DNA from 3 places in the Streptomyces sp. NPDC045470 genome. Region 2 is predicted to be linked to each of the others. Evidence: riboswitches for the same ligand, from Rfam matches in the RefSeq annotation. Region 2 holds a riboswitch; each other region holds the start of a gene.
What was found. A riboswitch is a leader RNA that binds a small molecule or an ion and turns the genes downstream of it on or off. The one in region 2 is predicted to bind thiamine pyrophosphate.

Region 1: it holds a riboswitch for thiamine pyrophosphate, as region 2 does, so the genes downstream of both, thiO (glycine oxidase ThiO) here and thiC (phosphomethylpyrimidine synthase ThiC) in region 2, are expected to answer to the same signal.
Region 3: it holds a riboswitch for thiamine pyrophosphate, as region 2 does, so the genes downstream of both, AB0A97_RS06800 (thiamine ABC transporter substrate-binding protein) here and thiC (phosphomethylpyrimidine synthase ThiC) in region 2, are expected to answer to the same signal.

What each region holds. Positions count from the first base shown of each region.
Region 1 is NZ_JBEZAN010000001.1:397,572-404,251, forward strand. Features, by position in the region: gene AB0A97_RS01665 (Rv2175c family DNA-binding protein) at 1-277, opposite strand, end outside; gene AB0A97_RS01670 (FAD-dependent oxidoreductase) at 527-1,714, opposite strand; TPP riboswitch at 1,963-2,078, shown strand; gene thiO (glycine oxidase ThiO) at 2,163-3,464, shown strand; gene thiS (sulfur carrier protein ThiS) at 3,461-3,679, shown strand; gene AB0A97_RS01685 (thiazole synthase) at 3,690-4,484, shown strand; gene pknB (Stk1 family PASTA domain-containing Ser/Thr kinase) at 4,708-6,680, shown strand, end outside.
Region 2 is NZ_JBEZAN010000008.1:136,990-143,669, forward strand. Features, by position in the region: gene AB0A97_RS23110 (metallophosphoesterase) at 1-275, shown strand, start outside; gene AB0A97_RS23115 (hypothetical protein) at 480-1,385, shown strand; gene AB0A97_RS23120 (Bro-N domain-containing protein) at 1,637-2,314, shown strand; gene thiC (phosphomethylpyrimidine synthase ThiC) at 2,609-4,399, opposite strand; TPP riboswitch at 4,393-4,551, opposite strand; gene AB0A97_RS23130 (YibE/F family protein) at 4,692-6,110, shown strand; gene AB0A97_RS23135 (SsgA family sporulation/cell division regulator) at 6,178-6,603, opposite strand.
Region 3 is NZ_JBEZAN010000002.1:108,569-115,248, forward strand. Features, by position in the region: gene AB0A97_RS06795 (iron ABC transporter permease) at 1-45, opposite strand, end outside; gene AB0A97_RS06800 (thiamine ABC transporter substrate-binding protein) at 102-1,181, opposite strand; TPP riboswitch at 1,260-1,394, opposite strand; gene rlmN (23S rRNA (adenine(2503)-C(2))-methyltransferase RlmN) at 1,428-2,534, opposite strand; gene AB0A97_RS06810 (HNH endonuclease) at 3,046-3,924, shown strand; gene AB0A97_RS06815 (NUDIX hydrolase) at 4,500-4,985, opposite strand; gene AB0A97_RS06820 (helix-turn-helix transcriptional regulator) at 5,005-6,219, opposite strand; gene AB0A97_RS06825 (winged helix-turn-helix domain-containing protein) at 6,463-6,680, opposite strand, start outside.

The DNA.
Region 1 (6,680 bases), on a different contig from region 2:
CGGCGGTGAAGAGCCATTCCAGCATCTCCTCGTCGGCGAAGCCGTCGTCCCGGAGGAGCGTCAGCGTCCCGACGAGGCCCTTGACGACCTTGCCGTCCTTGATGAAGTCGGCCGGCACATGCAGGGCACGGTTCTCGCCACGGCGCACCGCGATCAGCTGGCCCTCCTTCACCAGCTGCCGCACACGCGTCACCTCGACACCGATCATCTCGGCGATGTCGGGGAGGGTGAGCCAGGCGGGGACGAGTCCATCGATCTTTGCGTCAATCTCGGTCACGGGACAAGCCTGCCACCTCGCACTGACAGCCGGTAGCCGGGCATCGCCATCGGCGCAGCCCACAGCACCCGAACGCACCGCCGGACGCGCCACCGGGCAACGCCACCGGACGCACCACCCGCCGGAGCCACGGGCCCGGCTCCGGCACCGGGTTCCGCCCCACGCCGCCTCGGGTCGCCCCACGCCCCCCCAGGCCGCCTCAGGCCGTCCCAAGCCGCCCCAGATCACCCCGGGCCGCCCCGCGTCGCCTCAGACCGCCGCCGACTTCAGCGGTACGGACGCGTCCGCCGCCATCCGCCGGTCCAGCACCGCGCCCCGCTCGATGAGCCTGCGTCCCTGGGCCAGGTCACGGGGCCGGCCGACCGCCAGCAGCGCGACGAGCACGCCCTCGCGCAGCCAGACCACCGACCAGGCGGCGCTCTCCGGGTCGCCGCGCCACACCGTCTCGTCGGCGCCCGCGTGGTGCCCGGCGTACTGCACGAAACGGCCGAACTGCTCGGACCAGAAGTACGGGACCGGGTCGTACACCGGCCCCTCGGCGGCGCCGCGGACGATGGTGGCGGCCACCGTGCGCGGCCCGTGCAGGGCGTTGTCCCAGTGGTGGACCAGCAGGCGGCTGCCGTAGCGGGCGGACGGGAAGGAGACGCAGTCGCCGACCGCGTACACGTCGGGCTGCGTGGTGCGCAGCCGTTCGTCGGCCAGGACGGAGCGGTCCTCGGGCGACAGCTCGACGCCGGAACCGGCCAGCCAGGAGGTCGCGGGGCGGGCGCCGATGCCCACGACGACCGCGTCGGCGGTGAGCACCGCGCCGTCGGCGAGCGTCACCGCGCCCTCGGTGACCGCGGCGACCCGGGCGCCGGTCCGCAGCCGGGCGCCGCTGTCCTCGTACCAGGCCGCCATGGGAGCGGCGACCTCGGCGGGCAGCGCGCCGGCCAGCGGCCGGTCGGCGGCCTCGACGACCGTCACCCGGCAGCCCGCCTCGCGCGCCGCCGTGGTGAACTCCGCGCCGATCCAGCCCGCGCCGACGACCACGACCTCGCGCTGCCCGGTCAGTACGGGCCGCAGCCGCTCGGCGTCGTCGAGGGTGCGCAGGACGTGGACGTCCGGCAGCCCGTCGCAGCCGGGCAGCGTGACCGGTTCGGCGCCGGTGGCGATCACCAGGTGGTCGTACGGCAGCGGCCCGGCGTCCGTCTCCAGTACCCGCGAGCCGGCCGCGAGCCCTATGGCGCGGCGGCCCAGCAGCAGTTCGATGCCGAGCGCCTCGAAGTCCACGTCGAAGGCGGACCCGTCGGCCTTGCCGAGCAGCACGGCCTTGGACAGCGGCGGGCGGTCGTACGGCTGGTGCGGCTCTTCGCCGAGCACCGTGACCGCTCCGCGCCAGCCCTGTTCGCGCAGGGCGACGGCGGTCTGCACACCGGCCAGTCCGGCGCCGACGATGACGGCGCGCCGGTTGCGTTCGGCCGCGCGCTCGGCGGATTCGCGGTCCTGGCGCGCGCGGTCAGGGTCCTGGGGCTGGGTCTGCTCGCTCACCCGATCACTGTAAGACGGTGTGTCTCGCGACCTGGAGCACCGCGCAACGAGATCTATGACACAACGTCACGGTCCGTGACCCGCCGGCGCCGGCCCCGCTCCCCGCTCCCGGCGCTCCCTTACGGCGCGTCGGCGGCCCGTACTAGGGTTGCCGGTGAACGCACACGCGGGAGCCCGGACGCGACCGGGCTGAGAGGGAGGCTGACGCGGCCTCCGACCGTACGAACCTGATCCGGGTCATGCCGGCGAAGGGAGGGGCTGGACGCCCATGCATCCACCCGTACGGAACACGCATCCACCCGCACGGAAACCGACACCCCCCGGGGCGGCCTCCGCCCCCGGCGCGAGCCCCGACGTGCTCGTCATCGGCGGCGGCGTCATCGGCCTGGTCACCGCCTGGCGGGCGGCCCGGCTCGGGTTGCGGACCGCCGTCGCCGATCCGGACCCCGGCGGCGGCGCCGCCCAGGTCGCGGCGGGGATGCTGGCCGCCGTCACCGAGCTGCACTACGGCGAGCAGACGCTGCTCGGCCTCAACCTCGCCTCCGCGCGCCGCTACCCCGAGTTCGCCGCCGAGCTGACCGAGGCGAGCGGGCTGGACCTCGGCTACCGCCGGTGCGGCACCCTGGCCGTCGCGCTGGACGCCGACGACCGCGCCCACCTGCGCGACCTGCACGCCCTCCAGCTCCGCAGCGGCCTGGAGTCCGAGTGGCTGACGGGGCGCGAGTGCCGGCGCCTGGAGCCGTTGCTCGCGCCGGGCGTGCGCGGGGGCCTGCGCGTGGACGGGGACCACCAGGTCGACCCGCGGCGGCTGGCCGCCGCGCTGCTCGCCGCCTGCGAGCGGGCCGGGGTCGTCCTCCTCCGCGCCGCCGCCGAGCGGCTGACCGTCGTGCGGGGCCGCGCCACCGGCGCCGAACTGGCCGACGGCACTCGGATCACGGCCGGGCAGGTGGTCCTCGCGGCGGGCAGCCGGAGCGGGCTGCTGGCGGGCGTCCCGGAGGACGTGCTGCCGCCGGTCCGCCCGGTCAAGGGCCAGGTGCTGCGGTTGCGGATGCCGGACGGCCTGCCCGGCGGCGTACCGTTTCTGTCCCGCACCGTACGGGCCGTGGTGCGCGGCGGCCCGCTCTACCTCGTACCGCGCGAGAACGGCGAGCTGGTCGTCGGCGCCACCAGCGAGGAGCTGGGCTGGGACACCACAGTCACCGCGGGCGGGGTCTACGAGCTGCTGCGGGACGCCCATGAGCTGGTCCCCGGCATCACCGAACTGCCCCTGGTCGAGTCCCGCGCCGGCCTGCGCCCCGGCTCGCCCGACAACGCGCCGCTGCTCGGCCCGACCGCGCTGCCCGGCCTGCTGGTGGCGACCGGCCACCACCGCAACGGGGTGCTGCTGACGCCGGTCACGGGCGACGTGATGGCGGCGGCGCTGACCGGCGGCCCGCTGCCGGAGGAGGCCCGGGCGTTCACCCCGGACCGCTTCGCGCCGGACGCGCCCGGCCTCCCGACCTCGTCCGGCTCCGTGCCGCCGTCCGGCCCCGTCCCGCCGTCCGGTCCCGTGCCGTCGCCGGGCCCCGTCCCGTCGTCCGGTCCCCCTCAGGCTCCCGCGAACGGCACCGACCAGGGCCCCACGGCCGCCCCCGCCCCTCAGGAGCAGTCCGTATGACCGTCACCACGCCCATCACCGTCTCCGTGAACGGCGAGCCCCGGGAGTTCCCCGGCGGGCTCACCCTGGACCGGCTCGTCGCCGGTCTGACCACGGCACCGGGCGGCGTGGCCGCCGCCGTCAACGAGGCCGTGGTGCCGCGCGGCCAGTGGCCCGCCACCGCGCTCGGCGACGGCGACCGCGTCGAGGTCCTCACCGCAGTACAGGGAGGCTGATCCGTACGTCATGGCCGACGATCTCCTCACCATCGCCGACACCACCTTCCACTCCCGTCTCATCATGGGGACGGGCGGGGCGCCCAGTCTCGACGTCCTGGAGCGGGCGCTGCTCGCCTCCGGTACGGAGCTGACGACGGTCGCCATGCGCCGCCTGGACCCGACCGTGCAGGGTTCGGTGCTGTCCGTACTGGAACGGCACGGCATCCGTGTGCTGCCGAACACCGCGGGCTGCTTCACCGCGGGCGAGGCGGTGCTGACCGCCCGGCTGGCCCGGGAGGCGCTGGGCACCGACTGGGTCAAGCTGGAGGTGGTCGCGGACGAGCGCACGCTGCTGCCCGACCCGGTCGAGCTGCTGGACGCCGCGGAGACCCTGGTGGACGACGGCTTCACCGTCCTGCCGTACACCAACGACGACCCGGTGCTGGCCCGCAAGCTGGAGGACGTGGGCTGCGCCGCGATCATGCCGCTGGGCTCCCCCATCGGCTCCGGACTCGGCATCCGCAATCCGCACAACTTCCAACTGATCACCGAGCGGGCCGGGGTCCCGGTGATCCTGGACGCGGGCGCCGGCACCGCCTCCGACGCCGCCCTGGCCATGGAGCTGGGCTGCGCCGCGGTGATGCTGGCGTCGGCGGTGACCCGTGCGCAGGAGCCCGTCCTGATGGCGGAGGCGATGCGGCACGCGGTCGAGGGCGGCCGGCTGGCGTACCGGGCCGGGCGCATCCCGCGCCGCCACTACGCGGAGGCTTCCTCCCCGGCGGAGGGCGTCGCCGCGCTGGACCCGGAGCGCCCGGCCTTCTGAGCCACCGGGCCTCTCGGGGTACGGCGGACACCCGAGGCACGGCGGGCGGCGCCCCTGATCGGCCGCCGCCCGCCATCGCCCGCCACCACCCACCCCGCGAAACGGGCATCCGGCACATCCCGGCCCGGCCGACGGCCCGCTCCTGTCACTGTTCGGATGCAATGGCCCACGGTTCCGGGCAGGGCGTCCGGCACCGCCGCGGCGGCTCGTAGACTCGTCTGCCGTGGATACGACCCTTCAGGACCCGCTGGTCGGGCAGCTGCTCGACGGCCGGTACCAGGTGCAGGCGCGCGTCGCCGCCGGCGGCATGGCCACGGTCTACCGGGCCGTGGACACCCGGCTGGACCGGGTGCTCGCCCTGAAGGTGATGCACCCGTCGCTGGCGGCCGACGCCGCGTTCGTCGACCGCTTCATCCGCGAGGCCAAGTCCGCAGCCCGGCTCGACCACCCCAACGTGGTGGGCGTCTACGACCAGGGCACCGACGGCACGTACGTGTACCTGGCCATGGAGTACGTCGCCGGGTGCACGCTGCGCGACGTCCTGCGCGAGCGCGGCGCCCTCCAGCCGCGGGCGGCGCTGGACATCGCGGAACCGATCCTGGCCGCGCTGGGCGCCGCCCACCGGGCCGGGCTGGTGCACCGCGACATGAAGCCGGAGAACGTCCTGATCGGCGACGACGGCCGGGTCAAGGTCGCCGACTTCGGCCTCGTACGGACCGTGGGCACGAACAGCACCGCCTCGACCGGCTCGGTCCTGGGCACGGTCTCCTACATGGCACCCGAGCGCATCGAAGACAGTACGGACGGTGCGGCGGGGCCGCCCGCGGACGTCTACGCGTGCGGTGTCGTGCTGTTCGAGATGCTGACCGGTGGCAAGCCGCACTCCGGCGGCAGCGCCGCCCAGGTGCTCTACCAGCACCTGCACGAGGACGTGCCGGCCCCTTCCACGTACGCGCCCGAGCTGGCGCCGCAGCTCGACGACCTGGTCGCCGCGGCCACCGCGCGCCGCCCCGAGCTGCGCCCGCAGGACGCGGTGACGCTGCTCGCGCAGACCCGCACGGTACGGGCCGAGCTGACCGACGCGCAGCTGGACGCGGTGCCGCCGCAGGCCAACGAGGCACCGGCGGACGGCGCGGCGGCGGGCTCCGAGGACCGTACGAGCGTGCTGCCGCGGTCGGCCGTACAGCCGCCGCTGCCGCTGGAGGAGCCGCTGAACCACACCAGCAGGCTGGAGACCCCGCCACCGGACCCGGCGTCGGCGGCCGAGCCGACCACCCGACTGCGCCCGGCGGCGGCCGCCCCGCGGTCCGGGACATGGACCGGGGTGCGGGCCGGGCTGCTGCGGACCCGGCGCAGGACGGCCTCGGTGATCGCGGCCGTGCTGCTCGTGCTGGTGGTGGGCGCGGGCGTCTGGTACATCAACTCCGGACAGTTCACCACCGTCCCGGCCGTACTGGACATGACGCAGGCCAAGGCGGAGCAGACGCTGCGCGCCGAGGGCCTGGAGGTGCGGGTGAAACGCGCCTTCAGCCCGAACGTGGAGCGCGGCCACGTCATGGCCACGGAGCCGGAGAACGGCAAGCGCATCCGCGGTACGGGCACGGTCACCATCACCCTGTCCAAGGGCCCGGAGATCGTCCAGGTGCCCGACCTGGCGGGCACCCCGGTCGCCGACGCCAAGCGCAAGCTGCGCGACCTGGGGCTGACCGTCGGCACGGTGCACAAGAAGTTCTCCGACGAGGTCGCCAAGGGGTCGGTGATCGGCACCGATCCGGCGGCGGGCAGCAAGCGGCGCCCGGAGACCGCCGTCGCGCTCACGGTCAGCCGCGGCGCCGAGGTCGACGTGCCGGACGTGACCGGCCGGGACCGGGCGGACGCGGAGGCGACGCTGCGCGGCGCGGGCTTCGAGGTGAAGATCGCGGACGGTACGGTGCACTCCCCGCACGACAAGGGCAGGATCGCCCGGCAGGCGCCGGGGGCGGGCGGCAAGCTGGGCCGCGGCGACACCGTGACGCTCACGCTCTCCGCGGGCCCCGAGATGGTCACCGTGCCGGACGTGACGGGCAAGACCGCCGCCGACGCCGAGCAGGCACTGTCCGACGCGGGCTTCGAGGTCGAGGTCAAGAAGCCGTTCCTGTTCCCGAGGGACAAGGTCGAGAGCCAGTCGGTCGCGGGCGGCGGGCAGGCGGCGAAGGG
Region 2 (6,680 bases):
GCAAGTTCACCAAGCGGTTCGCCTTCCGCGACGAGGAAGCCGGCCCCATGGCCGTACGCGAACTCCTCGACACCTACGGCGGCCGACGCGTCGTGCACGGCCACAGCCCGATCCCGTACCTCCTCGGCGAGGTCGGCGGCGAGGACGACGACGAACGGGAGAGCGTCGCCGTCGACGGTCCGCACGTCTACGCCGACGGGCTGGCCATCGCCATGGACGGCGGGATCACCATGGCCGGAAAACTACTGGTCGTACAACTTCCCCTGACTGCCTGACCGTTATCCGGGCAGGGGTAGCGGAAGGTAGGGAAGTGGCGCAGCGGGGCCCGAGCCAGGCAGGAGCGGTCCCTATTTCCGCAAACACCCTGTCACCCCGTGCCGGAGGCGCTCTACCATCGGTCTATCCGTAGCAGGCTCTCCTCCGTTTCCGCCCACTGCCCGGCCCACGCCGGCCTGTACGGCCCTACGGAGCATCGGGGGATGCACATGAACAGCGCTCCGCACCTGCTGAGCGAGGATCGCGCGGAATTCGCGCGGCTCCTCGACGAGGCGCTGCGCACCGCGGAATACCGACCGGAAATGCCCTCCGCGGCGGGTAAGCACCTCAACACCGAGCAGTTGCGCACCATGGCGCTCAGCGCCACATCGGCCATCGCCGCATGCGCGACGGCCGAATACCGACACTATGTACGGCTCCGCGAGGAGCTGCGCGCTCCGGCACCCGCACCGGACGCCGGCGGCGTGGAAGGCCGTGAGGAGAAAGGCGCTTCCGCGGGCGGACCGGGGATCGACCTCGCCACGACCGTGGGCGAGGTCGCCGAACCGGCCGGTGCCGGACTGGCCGCGATGCTCGCGGTGCTGGCCCCGGTACTGGCGGGGATCGCCGCCGTCCTGTTCCTGGTCATCGGGTACATCCTGCGGACGGTCGGCACCGACCCGTCCGCCGCCCAGCCGATGATCAGTGTGGGCTGGATCTTCGCGGCGATCACCGCCGCGGGGGCACTGGTCGCCATGGCGAGCCTGGTCCTCGCAGCCTGGCGCAACGGCTCCACCTCGCTCCGCGCCCCACGCACCGGCGACGGCCGGAGCGGCCCGGCCGGGGAGGTGGACCTCGCCCGGGACGCCTGGCGGCAGGCGCTCCTGGAGCGCGGCATACTGCCGTTCCTGCGCGAGGCCCTGTCCGATCCGGCCGGCGTCAACGGCCACGGTACGGCCCGTTACGTGCCGCGCCGCGGCGTCGACGGCGGCCGTATCCCGACCCTGGGCTACTCACGGCCCGACTTCACCAGCCCGGACGGCGGCCCGCCCGCCGCTCCCCGACCCCGCTTCACCAGCCCGGACTTCACCAGCCCCGACTACGGGGGCCCGGACCACCATCCTGAATAGCGCCCGCACGCCACACCCGAGGGGGGTCCGATACCGGGCCCCCCTCGGCTGTGCGCGGACCCGCCACGATGAAGTGAAATGCGGTTTATCGGGCGGGGGTTGGGGTGGCGGGGGACTTACGTTCGGCGGTGGAGGTGATGCTCACCATGAGCACACAAGACGCACGGTCCCCGCACGCGGGACGGCAGGAAGCTATCGACGTCAACGACTTCGTGTACGCGGCGGCAGGGGCGCGGGTATGAAGGCTGACCATGCCGGACGGAACGCATTGGTTTCCGGCTGTGGATGTCGCCGTCAACCTGGGCTACGACAACACGCGCCAAGCGCTTATGGCCCATGTGCCCAAGGCGGGAATCAAAGTGCTCGGCGCTCTTGCACGAAGCGTCTGTGGGGCAGACGCTTCCCGCAAGATTGCAGGTCACCGGCTCAAGACATCGATGAACATGGTGGACCTCCATGGGCTCATCATGCTCGTCAACGCGTGCACCAAGGCCGAAGCCGAGCCGTTCAAATGCTGGGTGGCGGAAGTAGTCGCAGCCGTGCAGCGGGACGGTACGTACTCATTGAGTGGAGCCACTGCCCGAGCCGGTGCCCCAGCGGCACCTGCGGCCTACACCATTCCCGATCACGTCGCCGACGCGATCATCCGCCTTGAGGAACACGACCTCCGTATGGACGAGACGTACACGGCGCTGCGAAACCAGGAGATGCGTTTGCTCGGCAGCATGGCCGAATCGCTGGAGCGCATCGCGGACAAGCTGTGCGGAGCCGACTCACCGGCCCCCGTGAACCCCGCTTTGACCCCCGACGATCTGCTCGCGGACTGGAAAGGCCGACACTTGGTCGTCACCGGAGACATCTGGGCCGTAGCGGCCTACCTTGCTCCGGCGCTCGTCAACTCAGTGTCACCAGATACCCGTTGCGGGTGATCGCCCAGCGGACCGGACTCACCGAGCACCGCGTGCACGACTCGCTGCGGATGCTGCTCAAACGGGGGTGTATCCGACAGGCCGGGGTGGGCGCCTACGGGGCCCCGAGGTGTACGGGGCCTCGCTGACCCGGTACGGCGCGTACGCAACGGGCCCGAAGTCGCAATCGGAACTTGCGGCTTCGGGCCCGGACGTTGTTGCACGATAGCCATGCCGCGGGGATCGCACCAGCCTGTGGACAACGCCCCGGTGAGCTCCTGAGACCGTAACGGGAGGTTACGCTCTCGGAAACTCTCACTCCGCGATCGGCAGATACACCCGATTCCCCGCCGCCGCGAACTCCTTCGACTTCTCGGCCATTCCGGCCGCTGCCTCCGCAGCCGCCTCCGTGCCGACCGCCAGGTCGCCACCGTGCTCGCGGCGGATGTCCTGCGAGATCTTCATGGAGCAGAACTTCGGGCCGCACATGGAACAGAAGTGCGCCGTCTTCGCCGGCTCCGCCGGCAGCGTCTCGTCGTGGAAGGCGCGGGCCGTGTCCGGGTCGAGGGCCAGGTTGAACTGGTCCTCCCACCGGAACTCGAAGCGCGCGTCGGACAGCGCGTCGTCCCACTCCTGGGCCCCGGGGTGGCCCTTGGCCAGGTCCGCCGCATGGGCCGCGATCTTGTACGTGATGACACCGGTCTTCACGTCGTCCCGGTCCGGCAGGCCCAGGTGCTCCTTCGGCGTGACGTAGCAGAGCATCGCCGTGCCCCACCAGGCGATCATCGCCGCGCCGATCCCGGAGGTGATGTGGTCGTACGCGGGCGCGATGTCCGTGGTCAGCGGGCCGAGCGTGTAGAACGGGGCCTCTTCGCAGATCTCCTGCTGGAGGTCGATGTTCTCCTTGATCTTGTGCATCGGGACGTGTCCCGGGCCCTCGATCATCGTCTGTACGCCGTGCCGCTTGGCGATCGAGTTCAGCTCGCCGAGCGTCCGCAACTCCGCGAACTGCGCCTCGTCGTTGGCGTCCGCGATGGACCCGGGGCGCAGACCGTCGCCGAGGGAGTACGTGACGTCGTAGGAGGCGAGGATCTCGCAGAGTTCTTCGAAATGGGTGTAGAGGAACGATTCCTTGTGGTGCGCGAGGCACCACGCCGCCATGATCGAACCACCGCGCGAGACGATGCCGGTCTTGCGGCGGGCCGTCAGGGGCACGTACCGCAGCAGGACACCCGCGTGGACGGTCATGTAGTCCACGCCCTGTTCGGCCTGTTCGACGACCGTGTCCTTGTAGATCTCCCAGGACAGTTCCTCGGCCTTGCCGTCCACCTTCTCCAGTGCCTGGTAGAGGGGGACGGTGCCGATGGGCACGGGGGAGTTGCGCAGCACCCATTCGCGGGTGGTGTGGATGTTGCGGCCGGTGGACAGGTCCATGACCGTGTCGGCGCCCCAGCGGGTCGCCCAGGTCATCTTCTCCACCTCCTCCTCGATGGAGGAGGTGACGGCGGAGTTGCCGATGTTCGCGTTGACCTTCACCAGGAAGTTCTTGCCGATGATCATCGGCTCGATCTCCGGGTGGTTGACGTTGGCGGGCAGGACCGCCCGGCCGGCCGCGATCTCGTCCCGTACGAACTCGGGGGAGACGTTCTCGCGGATCGCCACGTACTCCATCTCCGCCGTGACCTCGCCCCGCCGCGCGTACGCGAGCTGGGTGACCGCGGCGCCGCCCCGGCCCCGGCGCGGCTGCCGGGGGCGGCCGGGGAAGACCGCGTCGAGGTTCTTCAGGCCGCCGCGCGGCGAGGTGTGCTTGAGGCCGTCGTCCTCGGGCCGGGGCGGCCGCCCCGCGTACTCCTCGGTGTCGCCGCGGCTGATGATCCAGTTCTCCCGCAGCGGCGCCAGGCCGCGGCGGACGTCGTTTTCGATGTTGGGGTCGGTGTACGGCCCTGACGTGTCGTAGAGCGTCACGTCCTTGCCGTTGGTGAGGTGCACACGCCGGACCGGAACCCGGAGGTCGGGGCGCGATCCGGTGAGGTAGCCCTTGTGCCAGCCGATCTCCGTGGCGGAGTTCTGGCCGTTTTCGGGCGTGCGTGCATCCTGCAGAGTCATGAAGACCCACTCCCTACGCCGGCATTACCCGGTAACAGGTTCGGCGGTCGACGCAGCGATGTCCGTGACGGCGTTCCCGGCTTCGGCCGGACGTTCCGTACGGGGGTCAGCGCCCTCTCAGCCCGGTGCTCCGAGCTCCCGCGATTGCAAAGGTGCCACCACGGTAGCGGCCGGTGTGGCGCGGTGAACAGGGGGCCCTGCCAGTTCTTGCGATGATCGGGCGGTGACCAGCAACGAGCCTTCGCACTCCGCGCACGACCACGCTTCCGGTCCGTCGCACGGGTCCGGGCCCGTGCCCGCAGCCGGGGCCGGAGCCAGGACCGGAGCCGAACACGAGCCTGGCCCCGGCCAAGGGCACGGGCACAGTCATGGGCACGGGCACAGCCACGGCCCCGCGGCCCCCGTCTCGCGCCACCTCCGCAAAGTCATCGCGGCGGTGCTCATCCCGTTCACCGCCGCGGTCCTGGTCGGACTGGTCGTGCTGTGGCCGGGCGGCGCACCCGGCCACAAGCCGTCCGGTGTCGGCTTCGACCAGCCCACCGAGAAGGCGAAGGTGGTGAAGGTCGAGGAAGTGAACTGTGCGGACGTCCATGCCCAGCAGCAACAGCAGCCTTCGCAGCAGCAACCGTCCTCCCCCACCGGCCCCCAGCAGGCCAAGCACTGCGAGCGGGCCATCGTCGAGGTGACCACCGGGAAGGACACGGGCCGGCGGTTCGAGTCGATCGTGACGCCCGACGCCACGCGGCACTACAAGGCCGGGCAAGGTGTCGTGGTCGCGTACGCACCCAAAGCGCCCAAAGACTTGCAGTATTCGGTCACCGATGTGGACCGAACCTTCCCGATGTGGGTGCTCGCCGCCCTCTTCGCCGCGGCGGTCGTCGTGGTCGGGCGGCTTCGCGGGGCTCTCGCGCTGGTCGCGCTCGTCGTGAGCTTCCTGGTGCTGACGCTGTTCATCCTCCCTGCCATCCTCCAGGGATCGAATCCCCTGGTGGTCGCCGTCGTCGGGGGCAGCGCGATCATGCTGGTCGCCCTCTACCTGTGCCACGGCCTGACCGCACGTACGTCCGTCGCCGTACTGGGCACGCTGGCCTCGCTGCTGCTGATCGGCCTGCTCGGCTCCCTCTTCATCGGGTGGGCCCTGCTGACCGGCAACACCGACGACCAGACCGGGCTGGTGCACGGCCTCTACCCCGACATCGAGGTCCGCGGTCTGCTGCTGGCAGGCATCATCATCGGGTCTCTGGGTGTGCTCGACGACGTGACGGTCACCCAGACCGCCGCGGTCTGGGAGCTGAAGGAGGCCGACCCGTCGGCAGGCTGGCGCAGGCTCTACACGTCGGCGATGCGCATCGGCCGCGATCACATCGCGTCCGTCGTCAACACGCTCGTCCTCGCCTACGCGGGCGCGGCACTGCCACTGCTGTTGCTGTTCACGATCGCACAGAGCAGTGTCGGTACGGTCGCCACGAGTGAGGTGGTCGCCGAGGAAGTCGTACGCACACTGGTGGGCAGCATCGGCCTGGTCGCGTCCGTACCGCTGACCACCCTGCTGGCCGCGCTGGTCGTCTCCGCGGACCGGGAGACGGGCCTGGAGCCGGGCCGGGGCACCCGCCGAGGTCCAGGGCGGGGTACGAGGCCGAGCACGGGGCGAAGTGCGGGACGACGCGCGGGTCGGGGCGCCGGCAGCGGCAGGCGGCGGCGCGCACACTGAACCGGCGGCCGGGCCACCCGGCCCGGGCCGACCGGGTTCCGGCAACGAGCCGGCAGCGGCGGCCCGCTCACCCCGCCTTCTGCGCCTCCGAAAGAATGCGGTCCAGTGTCGAGTCGAGCGTGTCGCACACCTCTTCCTCCCCGATCGGTACGAGTCGGTCCGTACGGTCGAGGAAGGCCACCAGCGGCGGAGCGCCGGCACGGAACAGCGCCCGTTCATCGGCCACCTGGAGGCTGATGAAGACATCGCTGAGGTGCTCGGAGGAGGACGGCTCGATACGTACGTCACCCTCACCGGACGGCTTGCTCAGTCCGTCCAGCAGCAGCTCCCGACTGAAGGCCCAGGTCACAGGCACATCGCCGGGAAGGTCGAAGGTGAAGCTGACCGCATAGGGGTCCGCGCGGTCGAAGTACAGCTCCACCGGGATACGGAAGGCGAGCTCCTCGGACACGAGGAAGCTCATGATCACTTCTGCCTGAACTGTGTCGGTCATCAACCTCTGCCCCGGACTTGGTCGGAGATGGCCAGGAATCGTCCTTCTTGGCCCCATTGACGCCATCGTCTGTCACG
Region 3 (6,680 bases), on a different contig from region 2:
CGGGTAGGCGAAGAACAGCGCGAAGAAGGCGAGCGGCAGCGCCATCAGGGCGAGCCGGCCGGCCGTTGCCCGTCCGCGGCGCGCCCGCCTCGCGCGGCCGGTTACTTCAGAACGAGCGAGGACCACTGCTTGATCCACTGTTCGCGGTTCTTGGTGATCGTCTCCGGAGCCACCGTCCCCGGCTTGTCGATCTTCTCGCCGTACTTGGTGAACAGCTCCGGCACCTTCGCGTCCTGACGCGCCGGGTTGACGAACATCTGGAGCGGCATGTCCTCCTGGAACCGCTTGCTCAGCAGGAAGTCCAGCAGCGCCTTGCCGCCCTTCTCGTTCTTGGCGCCCTTGAGCAGGCCCGCGAACTCGATCTGCCGGAAGCAGGTGCCGACCGCGACGCCCGTGGGCGCCTCCTTCGGCTCCGGCTTCTTGCCCAGCACCTCCACCGGAGGGCTCGACGCGTACGACACCACCAGGGGCTTGTCCCCCTTGCCCTTACCGGCCGCCGAACCCGAGAACCGCTCGTTGTACGCCTGCTCCCAGCCGTCCACGACCTCGACGCCGTTGGCCTTGAGCTTCTTCCAGTAGTCCTGCCAGCCGGACTCGCCGTACTCGGCGATGGTGCCGAGCTGGAAGGCGAGCCCCGGCGACGACGTGGCGGAGTTCTCGGTGACCAGCAGCCCCTTGTACTCGGGCTTGAGCAGGTCGTCGAAGGTCTTCGGCGGCCCGATCTTGTGCGCGGCGAAGTAGGCCCGGTCGTAGTTGACGCAGGTGTCGCCGTAGTCCACCGGCGTCACCCGGTGCTCCGCCTTGTCGAGCTGGAGCTCGGCGGGCACGCTCTCCAGCCCCTTGGCCTGGTACGGAGTGAAGATCCCTGCCTTCAGCCCGCGCGACAGCAGCGTGTTGTCGATACCGAAGAAGACGTCACCCTGCGGGTTGCCCTTCGACAGGATCGCCTGGTTGACGGCCTTGCCCGCGTCCCCGCCCTTGAGCACGTCGACCTTGTAACCGGTCTGCTCGGTGAACTCCGCCAGCACGGATTTCGAGACATTGAAGGAGTCGTGGCTGACGAGCGTGACGGTCTTCGGATCCTTGCCGCCGCCGCTGCCTCCCGAGCCGCACGCGGCGAGCGCCGTCATGCCGGCCGCGACGGCCAGCGCCGTGACGGTGATCCTTCTGTTGGTGCTCACTGAATTCCTCCTGGCTGGCCAGGAAGAGACGCGGCCCCGCCCGGCGCTTCGCGAAGAAGGCCGGACGGGGCGCAACAGCATGAGTGACGACCGAACTTCCTACCCGGAATGACCCGGGCGAGGTTCAAGGGTCTGCGGCACCTCGGTGTCCGTGACGCTCGGTCCGTGACACTGCCGCACTCTCAGCGCTGTGGCGCTCCCCTGTCGGAATGTGCATTTGTTCGATCACACCGTACCAGCGGGCGGTCAGCGCTCCGCGGCGGCGAGCTGCCCGCAGGCGCCGTCGATCTCCTGTCCGCGCGTGTCGCGGACGGTCACCGGCACACCGTGCGCGGCGACGGCCTCGACGAACGCCTTCTCGTCCTCGGGACGGGACGCGGTCCACTTCGACCCGGGCGTCGGGTTCAGCGGAATCAGGTTCACATGGACCCGCTTGCCCTTGAGCAGACGCCCCAGCAAGTCACCGCGCCAAGCCTGGTCGTTGATGTCCCGGATCAGCGCGTACTCGATCGAGATCCGCCGTCCGGACTTCTCCGCGTACTCCCACGCGGCGTCCAGCACCTCCCGCACCTTCCAGCGCGTGTTGACCGGTACGAGCGTGTCGCGCAGCTCGTCGTCCGGCGCGTGCAGCGACACCGCGAGCCGGCACTTCAGGCCCTCGTCCGCGAACCGCAGCATCGCCGGGACCAGACCGACCGTGGACACCGTGATGCCACGCTGGGACAGCCCCACCCCGTCGGGCTCGGGGTCGGTCAGCCGCCGGATCGCCCCCACGACCCGCTTGTAGTTCGCCAGCGGCTCGCCCATGCCCATGAAGACGATGTTGGACAACCGGGCCGGCCCACCCGGCACCTCACCGTCACGCAGCGCCCGCATGCCGTCGACGATCTGATGAACGATCTCGGCGGTGGAGAGGTTCCGGTCCAGCCCGGCCTGCCCCGTCGCGCAGAACGGACAGTTCATGCCGCACCCGGCCTGCGACGAGATGCACATCGTCACCCGGTCCGGGTAGCGCATCAGCACGGACTCCACGAGGGTCCCGTCGTGCAGCTTCCACAGCGTCTTGCGGGTGGTGTCGTCGTCACAGGAGATGTGCCGCACCACACTCATCAGCTCGGGCACCAGCTCCGACGCCAGCTTCTCCCGCGCCGCGGCCGGGATGTCGGTCCACTCCGCCGGGTCGTGCGCGTACCGCGCGAAGTAGTGCTGCGACAGCTGCTTGGCACGGAACGGCTTCTCACCGACCGCGGCCACGGCTTCGCGCCGCTCGGCGGGGGTGAGATCGGCAAGGTGCCGCGGGGGCTTCTTGGCTCCGCGCGGCGCGACGAAAGTGAGTTCTCCGGGCTTAGGCATGGTTCTTCCAGTGTCGCAGACGCGTCTCTGTGACCTGCCCCACGAGCGTTCCGTCATGGTGGTTGGTGGTGGTCGTTGGGGGTTGCTGGCTGTCCCTTCACGGCCCACAGACGGCCCCAGCAGGCGGAGCGGCCCCTCCTCCCACCTGCACAGTCACGGCGGGAGCTGCGTACGCCGGCACCGCCCACGCGGGACCCCTCTCACCCTCAGCCCGATCACCAGTCGGCGGCCCGCTGCGACGAAGCGCGTGCCTGGCCGCACCAGAAGCCGGGGTGACGACACGGCTCCGCCTCCTACCAAGCTGAACATCACGACCAGATGTCGCCGCCGGAAAGTCGTTCTGCTCACGCAGTTTCCGGCGGCGACGATTTTTACATCCTTGCAGGTCAACACCACGAAACCGCCAATCATCTACTGCGGCGGCATGGCCAAATCACTTGCCCGTTCGCTCATGCCGCCCATAAGATCGTCCGTATCGCCAGCCATGGGGCGGCGGGACGGGAGACGCATCATGAACGAGCCGAGCGGACAGGAGCAGCGCCCGCTGCCGGAGCCGGACAGCAGCGAGATCGCGGAGCTGTTCCCGAACCGGGAAACGGCTGAGGCGTGCCGCTTTCTGCTGGAACGGCGGTCCGACCCGCCGACGATGGGCGAGTGGGTCGAACGCTCCCGGGAGGTGTTCGGCAAGGGCAACGTGCACAGTCAGCGCCGCCTCCGGGAAGTGCGCGACCACTTCACCGTGAACTCCTACCGGCGCGAGGGCAGCGGCGACTGGGTCTACCGCATCGAGGGGTGGAGCCAGACCCCGGTCACCGACAAAGGCGCACGCATCTCCCCGAAGCTCCAGGCGGAAGTCTTCACGGTCAAGGGCAGGTTCTGCGCAATGTGCGGCGCCGGTCCCAAGGACGCCAAGCTCCAGATCGACCACATCGTCCCGCGCTCATGGGGAGGCAAGACCGAACTGGAGAACCTGGAGCCGCTCTGCCAGCCGCACAACAACGGCAAGAAGGCGTTCTTCCAGAGCCTCAACCCCTACGGGGACGCGCTGGCCCGCGCGATCAACCGCCCCAACCCCTGGGAGCGCATCGGCGAACTCCTCAAGGCGTTTGCCGAGCGCGGTGAGCACACGCCGGCCGAGCTGATACAGGTAGTCGCCCAGGAAACCCACAAGGGCGACCCCAAGAAGCGGCTCCGGGAACTCCGCTTCGTGCTCGGCTGGGACATCGTCGCCCACCGGGTCAAGGAAAACGGAGTCACCCAGGTCACCTACGAGCTGCGCTCCTGGGAGCCGTGGTCGGCCGAAGGCGCGCCCGAAGCCGTCGCCAGCTACGAACGGGCCCGCAAGCGCCGGAAGGCCAGTCCGGCCGATGACGGGGACTCGGAGGCGTAAGCCGCCGGACAGCCCATCCGTCCTGGATCTACTTGCGGACGGCATATCGTGGGGCAGCGCCAGGACCCCTGGCGCTGCCCCACGGTGGCGTAACCGCCATGACGGTTTTCAAGACCGTGCCCGGTGAAGCAGCACCATGCCCCCTGACCTGCGCGGAGAGGCTGGCGTAGCGACCATCACCAGGATCTCGTCCACGTCTCGTCCACGGGCGGCCTCCTGGTTACCGGCCGTCTGTGGCCTGGCCGTCGTCCTCGTTGTCGGCATAGGTCGGTAGCTCACCTGTCCCCTGGCATGCTTCACACTGAACCGCGGTCTCGTTCCCGTCTGCGTCCCGGACCGTGACCTCACCACCCTGGCAACTGCACTTCGGCACCGGCTGCCCCCGCTTCTGCTCGCGCTCCTCCAGGAGGCGCTGGGTCAGGTTCAGGAGCCGTACATACCGGCCGTCCCGCTGCAACGTCGGAATCCACTGAGGGTCCACCCAGCCCATGGCTCCCGCCCTCCGATCATCTGCTCTGCCGCCATCGTCCTCTTCGCCGCAGCTTCGTTCAATGCGTCGGGGCGATGATTACGCGTTAGCCCAACTGCCTGGTTACCTCTTGACCATGCTCCAGGTAGAGAAAGGAGCGCTGTTCGCGCGCCTTGACTGCTGCCCGAATACGCCGAGCCAAGCGAGGAATCGTAAGATTCTCGATACGGTCAACCGGGTAGTAGGCGTAATCGCGCAGTTCCTCAGCTTGCAACACGATCCGCTCCTCCGCGTCAGACGATAGCGTGCCACCGTCGAAGATGTAGAGGACCTTGTCCCCTTCTTTCGTTCCGGGGGCCCAGTCCACAACGAGTAGATGACCGATCTCTGGCGAGATACCTAGCTCCTCTTTGACCTCACGGACGCACGCCTGTAGCGGTGATTCGCCGGTCTCTACATAACCTCCCGGAATCTCCTTGTAGTCCTTATAGGTCGTATCCAGGAGCATGACACGGCCTCGGGAATCAAAGAACAACGCGCCCGAGGCCATCCGCGGGCGCGCCATCTTCGTCTCGTGTTCGTTATCGCTCACATGCCCGAGCCTAACCAGTTCACAGCACGTGAAGCCTGTCGGCTAGCTCCCTGACTGGTACTGTCGGCCGTCCGCGCGTGCCACGGACCCAGCCGAGTACCAGCTCACGACTCATGTAGTGGTGTCGCACCTGCTCAGGAGCGAGCTGCTCGGCCGTGAGCAGTATGGCGACGGCTTCGTCAGTGCGGTTCCAGGCGCTCAGGGCTCGCGCTACTTCCAGGTCATGCCGTACGCGTCGTTCAACCGGCAGCCCGCTGGTGTCGATCCGCGGGCCGAGGTCTGCGGCTACTTGCACGTCCCCCAGCTCGCCGGCAGCGGCCACGCGGTGAATAGCCACGTTCGTTGGGCCGAAGGCTGTCCACATGTGGTTGCTATCGGCGCCGAGCCGGGTCGCGGACTCTTCTGCTTCGCGCAGAAATGCTTGGACCGTAGCCCTGTCTTCTGCGCGAGCTGCTGCCATTGTTCCGGTAAGGAACAGCGTCCCGTAAACGGACAGGTAGGACGGCGACGCGCCTGAAAGGCCAGATTCGAGGAATCCAGCGGCGTCGTTGACGAGTTGCATCGCGGTCTCGAACCGACCGTTGGACAATAGGCAGTGTGTCACCGATCGAAATAGAGAGCCTGCGATGACCTTGTTACCGCTTTCCTGTGCTGCGGCGAGACCGCGATCCGCTGCAATCCAGGCTAGCTCGGTTTCGCCGAGCTTTCCTAGCACCATGGCAGCGCCTTGGTACGTGAGCGCAAGCAGTTCGTTCGCTTCTTCGCGCTCCCTTCCCGAGTAGGACCGTGCAGAAAGTAGCGCATCAGCTAGCAGCAATGGGAGTTGGCGGGTTGCGAAGCCGAACCGTGAATCCTGATAGGCGTCCCAGACTTCGCGTACGTCAGTGCGCAGAGCCGATAGTGCAGGTGGCTCACCACTCGTGGGCGTACCGATCAGAGGCGTGAGAAGCCGATAGTCCATGAGAGCTTCGCGAAGCGCGGGTACGGTGTGGCGCCCACTGTCACGGGACCACTCCAGCAGTGTCGGCTCGCCGATGAGGTCCCCAATGGACACATCGAGTGCGTGTGCCAGGGAACGGATCACCGAGAGGCGATCGAGTCCGATGCGATTGTTCTCGGCCTTGCCGAGCCAGTCAGCGGTACGACCGACCAAGCCGGCCAGCACCTCCTGAGACAGACCGCGGCGGCGCCGGTACCAAGCTACGCGCTCGCCGATCGTCAGTTGCTGCGTCATTCCTCGCATATCTCAACCCTCACCTCGGTTCTCCAAGGGACCCCGGAAGGATTTTCCGGGGTCGCTCTGGGGTCCCGCCATAGCTTCGAGGTTGTCCGAAGCGAGACACCCAGGGCGGGCAACTAGGGGGTACGACCGTGACCTTGACGGGTAGCGAGCGTCGTCAACTGCTGGAAGCTTTACGGCAACTGGCCACCGAAATTGACGGGCTAGCCCAACGCGCACAACGGTTGGCTACCCCCGTCAGCCCTGGTCTTGCTGCTCCTCCAGTTCGCGGAGGCGCCCATCAAGGCGAGCCACGTGATCACGGATCGACTCGATCTCCCGCATGATCGCCGAAAACTCCGGGCTCGGTTGCTTCTTTTCCCTCTCCTCGCGGCTGTTCACGAAGTACCCGCGCGTGGAGTCCGCACGAACAAGGCCGCGCTGAACGAGCAACTGAAGAGCCTTGGACACGGTAC